2 regions of the Virgibacillus sp. 6R genome follow, and region 2 is predicted to be linked to the other one. Evidence: a T-box and tRNA genes for the amino acid it is inferred to sense, from the RefSeq annotation. Region 2 holds a T-box; the other holds one or more tRNA genes.
What was found. A T-box is a leader RNA that pairs with one kind of tRNA and senses whether it is charged. The one in region 2 lies ahead of trpS (tryptophan--tRNA ligase), so its partner is inferred to be a tRNA-Trp.
Positions count from the first base shown of each region.

Region 1 (4,406 bases), 340 kb from region 2:
TTCCTTAAACCATTGATCTAACTTATTCTTAAGTTCATATGCTTTTTGTAATCTGGGATCAATATCAAGAAGCTTTTGTACCTTTTCTGACTCTTCTTCATCCAGTTTATATACCGATTTCCATAACAGTTTTTTACTACGTTTCATCTGGATACGTGGCTTTTTATCCAAATCCCTCTGAACTTCTCGGCGTACTTCATCCAGTGCCCAATATACTTGCCTCATATAGTGAAATCGATCGGCAATAATCAATGGATTGCCTAATGCTTTTTGTACAGCTTGTTTAAAGGATTTTGACAAATCCATAACAACTATTTGGACTTTACTCGTATCACGGGATTGTAAATACTCTTTTATGGTATCTACTTTTCTGTCCGGTAAAATATCGATGATTTCTTTGTTCTCCACATCTGCAATGACTGTTTGAAACCTCTCTCCTCCTGCATCTCCTTTAAACTCATCAATAGCTATAGCACGTGGTAGAACCTTCTTTGTTTGCAGGGGATGACGATCAAACAAACGGATTAATCGATTCGTTGTCATACCAGATAAACGGGCTGCATCCGTAAATGAACCGATTGCCGAGTAAGTTCGTGCGCTCATTTGTAACGAATTGGTGCACCTTTGATACCGATCCACCATTTGTAAATGTTCATAAAAGGTATGGTGGCAATGGGTACATAGATATCTTCTTTTTCGCAGAGAAATTTTCACGGATGTATGGGATAGATTTGGCCCTTGAATCAACTGTTTTCGGTAGCTGTGCACTCGCTTTGTTTTCGCTTTACAGGATGGACATGTTTGCTTTTTAACCTTCGTATAAAGCTCTACCAACCATGTCGCGGGTTCTTCTTTTATATCCCATACTTCTACTTGTTTATCTTTTATCCCCAATAAATCTATGATAAGATGATATTGCACTCTTTCCCTCTCCTTTACCTTTTGTGTCTGCAACTCAAGGTTATCAAAAGAGAGGGGAGTGAGTGTATTTTTTTGCATCTTTCTGTGCATTGGCACAATAAGGAGTACCACCACATTTAGTATAGAGCCCTAAATTTCGCACGTTCTACGTTAAATACAACGCAAAAGACGACATCCTAACGAATAAATTCCGTTAGAACGTCGTCATATCAACGTTAATGATACCGGTGGTCGGGGTCGAACCGACACTCCCAAAAAGGGAACGGGATTTTGAGTCCCGCGCGTCTGCCAATTCCGCCACACCGGCATGGAGGCGGTAACCGGATTTGAACCGGTGATAAAGGTTTTGCAGACCTCTGCCTTACCACTTGGCTATACCGCCATTAAATATAAAATTGGAGCGGAAGACGGGATTCGAACCCGCGACCCCCACCTTGGCAAGGTGGTGTTCTACCACTGAACTACTTCCGCTTAATGGCTGGGCCACTAGGATTCGAACCTAGGGTACACGGGATCAAAACCCGATGCCTTACCGCTTGGCTATGGCCCAATATACAAAAAGGGCGACCGGTGGGGATCGAACCCACGTATGCCGGAGCCACAATCCGGTGCGTTAACCACTTCGCCACGGCCGCCATATTTATTTGGCAGGGGTAGTAGGAATCGAACCCACATCAAAGGTTTTGGAGACCTTCGTTTTACCATTAAACTATACCCCTATATGCAAAAAATGGTGGAGGGGGAGAGATTCGAACTCCCGAACCCTGAGGGAGCGGATTTACAGTCCGCCGCGTTTAGCCACTTCGCTACCCCTCCACTATGTTGAAACAAAAATGGTGGCTCGAGACGGAATCGAACCGCCGACACAGGGATTTTCAGTCCCTTGCTCTACCGACTGAGCTATCGAGCCATTTGTTTTATGTATAAAAGTCAAACTCATTTTAAAGTGGCGGTCCGGACGGGACTCGAACCCGCGACCTCCTGCGTGACAGGCAGGCATTCTAACCAACTGAACTACCGGACCAAAACATCTATCTTATAATAATATTGGTTGCGGGGGCAGGATTTGAACCTACGACCTTTGGGTTATGAGCCCAACGAGCTACCAGACTGCTCCACCCCGCGATATAATTATATCCACTAAACCGCCTATAAGACAGTATATAAGATACAAAATGAATTTTCAAGCGTTTTAGACTATTCGTACTGGTGGAGGATGCAGGGCTCGAACCTGCGACCCCTTGCTTGTAAGGCAAGTGCTCTCCCAGCTGAGCTAATCCTCCTGAAATGGTGACCCGTACGGGATTCGAACCCGTGTTACCGCCGTGAAAGGGCGGTGTCTTAACCGCTTGACCAACGGGCCAATATGAAATTTATATGATAGTGGCGGAGAGCGAGGGATTCGAACCCTCGAGGCCGCGGTAACGGCCTACACGATTTCCAATCGTGCTCCTTCGGCCACTCGGACAGCTCTCCATTGGCTCCACAGGTAGGATTCGAACCTACGACCGATCGGTTAACAGCCGATTGCTCTACCACTGAGCTACTGTGGAATGATACCAATTAGAATTACAATGCCTGGCGGCGTCCTACTCTTGCAGGGGCAAAGCCCCAACTACCATCGGCGCTGGAGAGCTTAACTTCTGTGTTCGGCATGGGAACAGGTGTGACCTCTCCGCCATTACTACCAGACAAAGTTTCTGTCGTTGTGTGCTAAAAAATAGGCACAAATCTTATTATAAGCGTTTTCGAGAAAAAATCAAGGTTTTTGTTGAAAAAAATCGATTCCTGATTTATACCTCAAAAACTAAATAAGAGATCATCCAACGATTCATCTTCCAAAATGGTTAGTTAAGTCCTCGATCGATTAGTATCCGTCAGCTACACGTGTCACCACGCTTCCACCTCGGACCTATCAACCTCATCATCTCTGAGGGATCTTACTCACTTTTAGTGATGGGAAGTCTCATCTTGAGGGGGGCTTCATGCTTAGATGCTTTCAGCACTTATCCCTGCCACACGTAGCTACCCAGCTATGCTCCTGGCGGAACAACTGGTACACCAGCGGTGTGTCCATCCCGGTCCTCTCGTACTAAGGACAGCTCCTCTCAAACCTCCTGCGCCCACGACGGATAGGGACCGAACTGTCTCACGACGTTCTGAACCCAGCTCGCGTACCGCTTTAATGGGCGAACAGCCCAACCCTTGGGACCGACTACAGCCCCAGGATGCGATGAGCCGACATCGAGGTGCCAAACCTCCCCGTCGATGTGAACTCTTGGGGGAGATAAGCCTGTTATCCCCGGGGTAGCTTTTATCCGTTGAGCGATGGCCCTTCCATGCGGAACCACCGGATCACTAAGCCCGACTTTCGTCCCTGCTCGACTTGTAGGTCTCGCAGTCAAGCTCCCTTCTGCCTTTACACTCTGCGAATGATTTCCAACCATTCTGAGGGAACCTTTGGGCGCCTCCGTTACCTTTTGGGAGGCGACCGCCCCAGTCAAACTGCCCGCCTGACACTGTCTCCGGACCGGATCACGGCCCTGGGTTAGAAGGTTCGTACAGCCAGGGTGGTATCCCACGGTTGCCTCCACGTAAGCTAGCGCTCACGCTTCGATGGCTCCCACCTATCCTGTACAAGCTGTACCAACATTCAATATCAGGCTACAGTAAAGCTCCACGGGGTCTTTCCGTCCTGTCGCGGGTAATGCGCATCTTCACGCATAGTATAATTTCACCGGGTCTCTCGTTGAGACAGTGCCCAAGTCGTTGCACCTTTCGTGCGGGTCGGAACTTACCCGACAAGGAATTTCGCTACCTTAGGACCGTTATAGTTACGGCCGCCGTTTACTGGGGCTTCGGTTCTACGCTTCGTGCCGAAGCACTAACGTTTCCCCTTAACCTTCCAGCACCGGGCAGGTGTCAGCCCCTATACTTCGCCTTTCGGCTTCGCAGAGACCTGTGTTTTTGCTAAACAGTCGCTTGGGCCTATTCACTGCGGCTCCTCCTTAAAGGAGCACCCCTTCTCCCGAAGTTACGGGGTCATTTTGCCGAGTTCCTTAACGAGAGTTCTCCCGCTCACCTTAGGATTCTCTCCTCGCCTACCTGTGTCGGTTTGCGGTACGGGCACCTATGAACTTACTAGAGGCTTTTCTTGGCAGTGTGAAATCCGGAACTTCGGTACTCTATTTCCCTCCCCGTCACAGCTTGAAATTATCGGACGGATTTGCCTATCCGACTTTCTCACTGCTTGGGCGCACACATCCATCCGTGCGCATTCCTTATCCTACTGCGTCCCCCCATCGTTCAAACGTTCATGAGGTGGTACAGGAATATCTACCTGTTGTCCATCGCCTACGCCTTTCGGCCTCGGCTTAGGTCCCGACTAACCCTGAGAGGACGAGCCTTCCTCAGGAAACCTTAGGCATTCGGTGAAAGAGATTCTCACTCTTTTTTCGCTACTCATACCGGCATTCTCACTTCAA
Region 1 is NZ_CP017762.1:1,119,974-1,124,379, forward strand. Features, by position in the region: gene BKP57_RS05055 (ISL3 family transposase) at 1-921, opposite strand, end outside; tRNA gene BKP57_RS05060 (tRNA-Leu) at 1,144-1,228, opposite strand; tRNA gene BKP57_RS05065 (tRNA-Cys) at 1,230-1,303, opposite strand; tRNA gene BKP57_RS05070 (tRNA-Gly) at 1,318-1,392, opposite strand; tRNA gene BKP57_RS05075 (tRNA-Gln) at 1,397-1,471, opposite strand; tRNA gene BKP57_RS05080 (tRNA-His) at 1,484-1,556, opposite strand; tRNA gene BKP57_RS05085 (tRNA-Trp) at 1,567-1,640, opposite strand; tRNA gene BKP57_RS05090 (tRNA-Tyr) at 1,653-1,737, opposite strand; tRNA gene BKP57_RS05095 (tRNA-Phe) at 1,756-1,831, opposite strand; tRNA gene BKP57_RS05100 (tRNA-Asp) at 1,869-1,945, opposite strand; tRNA gene BKP57_RS05105 (tRNA-Met) at 1,970-2,046, opposite strand; tRNA gene BKP57_RS05110 (tRNA-Val) at 2,129-2,204, opposite strand; tRNA gene BKP57_RS05115 (tRNA-Glu) at 2,210-2,284, opposite strand; tRNA gene BKP57_RS05120 (tRNA-Ser) at 2,306-2,397, opposite strand; tRNA gene BKP57_RS05125 (tRNA-Asn) at 2,400-2,474, opposite strand; rRNA gene rrf (5S ribosomal RNA) at 2,498-2,613, opposite strand; rRNA gene BKP57_RS05135 (23S ribosomal RNA) at 2,769-4,406, opposite strand, start outside.
Region 1: it encodes a tRNA-Trp, which carries the amino acid that the T-box ahead of trpS (tryptophan--tRNA ligase) is inferred to sense. The anticodon was not compared.

Region 2 (4,406 bases):
CAATTGGTGTAGGTGTCTTAACGACATCGATTAAGCGAAATTTACTTACAGATGCCGAAACCAAGCATGTCACTGAAGTAATGGCTACTTTAAATAAAACAGCCGCTGATATCATGCAGCATTATCATGTTCATGCATGTACAGACGTCACTGGCTTTGGATTGTTGGGACATGCTACCGAAATGGCAGTTGCTAGTGAGATCAGCCTAAATATTTATGACCATCTAGTTCCTAAATTGCCTAGAGTTAAAGAGCTCGCAGCATTAGGCGCGGTCCCTGGGGGAACAAAGAACAATTTTCAACATGTGCAAGGAAAGGTGACTTTTCCAAATAGCATGGACCAAATAGATCAATGGATTTTATGTGATGCTGTTACCTCTGGCGGTCTGCTAATGGCTGTAGGAGACGACGAGGCAGATCAGTTGCTTGCTAATTTACAAACAGCTGGTATACCCGCTGCAATTATTGGCGAGGCTACAGAAGATACGAAGGCGCATATTTACGTACAGGAGTAATGGAAAGAGGTGGCAAAACATTGTTTCAAGATATGACTATCGAAGAATTACGGTCAATCATGCGAACAGAGAAACTAGCGCTTATTGACGTACGATCTCCTTCCGAGTATAACAACGCCACTATTCCCGGTAGTATTAATATTCCATTTTTTAACGATGTAGAAAGAGCAGAGATTGGTACATTATATAAGCAAGTGAGCCCGGAAACTGCTAAGGAACGAGGATTACAAATTATTTCTGCCAAGCTCCCCGATTTTGTAAAGCGTTTTTCTAAGATAGAAGGTAAAAAGGTGGTGTTTTGTTGGCGTGGCGGTATGCGCAGTAAAACATCGGCTACTGTTTTAGATTTAATGGGGATTCATGTTCATCGCTTGAAAGGCGGCTACCGCTGCTATCGGAATTGGGTTGTGCAAACGATGGAAAACCTAGAGTGGAATGCCAAGGCATTGGTGCTAAATGGCCATACAGGCTCAGGGAAAACAAAAATGCTTAAAAAGTTAGCACAGGAAAATTACCCCGTCATTGATCTGGAAGGAATGGCTAACCACCGTGGTTCCATATTTGGTCAAATTGGCTTACAACCACATAACCAAAAAACATTTGATGCACTGCTTATAGAACAAATTGAATTGTTCAAGCAATCACCTGTTATACTCGTTGAAGGTGAAAGTAAACGAATTGGACGCGTACTGTTACCTGACTTTCTATTAGCAAAGAAAGCACAAGGCATGCAATTTATTATTGAAGTTCCTATTGAACAACGAACGAAGGAAATTATAAATGAATACCAGCCTTGGAAGCACGAAAAAGCATGTCTTGAGGCTTTTAGACGTATAAAGAAGCGGATCCACACACCGATCGCTAAAACCATTGAAGAGGATTTAAAGTTAGGACGTTACGATATTGCTGTTAGGCTATTGCTAGAATATTATTATGACCCTTTATACGACTATACAACGAAACAAATTCCAAATGAGAAAAAAATTATAATTAAAGCAAAGGATATTACCGAGGCGAGGGCCTATCGTTTACTAAAAGAACAGATCGACAGAAGTTATCGCATCGCATAACATCTAGCTTTGACTTTCACGAAAGCTATTTCCAGTTTACAGGAGACAATGTCTTCATTCCATATATATAGTTAAACGACATGTCGAAGCACGATCAAGATATAATCCGTGCTACTTGCAATTTCCAACTAAGATTTATATAATAATAAAAACTCAATATTACTAGCGATGACAAAGATAAAGTACAATTGCCCGCTGATTTTTAGAGAGCTTATGGTTGGTGGAAATAAGCATCAAGGTAAATTGGAATTGGGCTTTCGAGCTAATGAACTTTCAAGTGATTCTACATAAAATGTAGAATAATTAAGGGTGGCACCGCGGTTCAATCGTCCCTATTATAGGGAATGATTGAACTTTTTTGTATGGAAAAAACTAACATAGGAGTGAACAAGATGGCAACGATTTTTTCAGGAATTCAACCTAGTGGTACATTAACATTGGGAAATTACCTTGGGGCACTAAAACACTTTACGGAGCTTCAAGATGACAACACATGTTATTTTTGCATTGTTGACGAACATGCTATTACCGTTCCGCAAGATCGATTAAAACTTCGAAATAACATTCGATCGCTTGCAGCCTTATATTTAGCAGCTGGGATTGATCCAAAAAAATCAATCTTATTTATTCAATCAGAAGTACCTGCCCATACGCAACTTGGATGGATGTTGCAATCGATTAGCTATATGGGGGAATTAGAGCGAATGACGCAATTTAAAGATAAGTCTGCGGATAGAGAAACTGCCATTCCTGCAAACTTATTGACCTATCCTGTCCTGATGGCAGCTGATATTTTATTATATCAAGCAGATATTGTTCCTGTTGGAGAAGATCAAAAGCAACATTTAGAATTAACGAGAAATTTGGCACAACGATTCAACAATAAATATAATGATATCTTTACTGTGCCTGAAGTGAGTATTCCAAAGGTTGGCGCTCGAATTATGTCCTTGCAAAATCCGATAAAGAAAATGAGTAAATCGGACGAAAATGAAAAAGGATTTATATCTATGCTCGATGAACCGAAACGGATTGAAAAGAAAATAAAGAGTGCAGTAACTGATTCAGAAGGAATAGTGAAATACGATAAAGAAAACAAGCCAGGGGTATCTAATCTGTTGTCTATCCATTCCATTTGCTCCGGCGAAACAATCGAAGCACTGGAAGAAAAATATGCAGGAAAAGGTTATGGCGAATTTAAACAAGGGACAGCTAATGCAATAATCGATGTGTTAAAACCAATCCAAGACAAATATTATTCCTTATTGGAATCTGACCAATTGGACACCATTTTAGATGCAGGAGCCGAAAAAGCTTCCATCATTGCTAATCGTACTGTTGTGAAAGCAAAAAAAGCGATGGGCTTAGGAAGAGTAAAAAAGAAAAAATAGCTAGTTCCGGTAGCTAAACAATCCAGCTATTTTTAAGCGTATGAACTTATTCGTTTCGAAAAGTACACGATAGACTTCGTAATTGGCATAAAGTAAGAACTTTAAATCAGTGTGATAGATAAAGGGATTCTTCAATCAGCGGGGTTTTCACTCATCCCCCACGGCTTGTTAGAAGCCCAAGGAAATGACCTAAAGGCCTCAATACGAAACAGGGCATTTAAGTGCTGTTATCTCCCCCTTAGACTTGTTGTTATACTATTTACCCAACTGCCTGAAGTGGGAGTCTTACAGCACTTTAAATACGCGATAAAAATATTCACTGATGGTTAGTACCCCAAACTAAAGGTCTTTGAACAGAATCGGACACTTGACTTGTGGTGGTCCCTTGCTTATCAGTCGGGTTTTACCATGTAAGAGTGGAAGGTCCTCTTAGTGCGCCATTACACGGAGTAGTAATTAAAAAAGCGGGCGAAGCTATATAAACAGTTCACCCGCTTTTTCGTGTACCCCATTACTGTGAGGCATTTTGTTCTTGTCCATTTTCTATTTCCCACATCTTCTCCAAGAAAGGTTGTCCTTTAATGAGCTTGCGGCATAAATCCTCATGTCTATAACTCCATCCTTCTTTTACACCTTCATATAATGCAGTCCAAACTGCATCTTCATCCATAAACCGAATATACGGGTAACGCTTCGGGTCCCATTCAGTTAACCAATAACGTAATTCTTCTAAATGATTCGTTGTTCGCAACTGATCTAACCCTATCATAAGTAATTGTTTCAACTGACGTTCTCTTCTAGTTAACCCGAAAATAAGTTCCGGTGGCATAGATAGCATGTGATATTCTTTCTTATAATTTTTAGCGACATATTTGTACGACTGCACTTTTGCGTTTTTAATCATGTCATAGACAAGTTGTTCCTGTCTAGGAATTAGTCTACTTTTCCGCACCGGAATTCGATATCCAATCGTATCAAATACAAGGGTATTATTCCCATCTGTTATAACACTAGCATATTCGAGAACAGTTCTTTCCTGCCCTTTCCGCATATAAGCACGTTTATAAATCGCGTCTAATAATGGTTTTGGGAGCTCTTGCATATCATTTTCAATATAAAAAAACAATTCCTCTGTTATGTATAACAACGGTACCTGATCTAGTAGTTCAATACCATCCTCTTTACGCCATTCGTGAAAATAACAGACGTTATAGCCATTTTCTTCTCCCTCAAACCAATTTACCCAAACATCATGCATGTATAGCATAAAACAACCCTCACTTTTCAATCTGAACTTAACATACATTATGACCATCAATTGAACAAAATATTCTATATGTAACATGTTAATTTATGATTTTATGATTAAACATACAGGTTAAAGGGCTAGTTTATTTGAAGGATCATAACATAAGGAACTTCAGAAATAA
Region 2 is NZ_CP017762.1:777,502-781,907, forward strand. Features, by position in the region: gene selD (selenide, water dikinase SelD) at 1-515, shown strand, start outside; gene mnmH (tRNA 2-selenouridine(34) synthase MnmH) at 536-1,585, shown strand; T-box leader at 1,745-1,922, shown strand; gene trpS (tryptophan--tRNA ligase) at 1,978-2,976, shown strand; gene BKP57_RS03680 (YjbA family protein) at 3,488-4,243, opposite strand.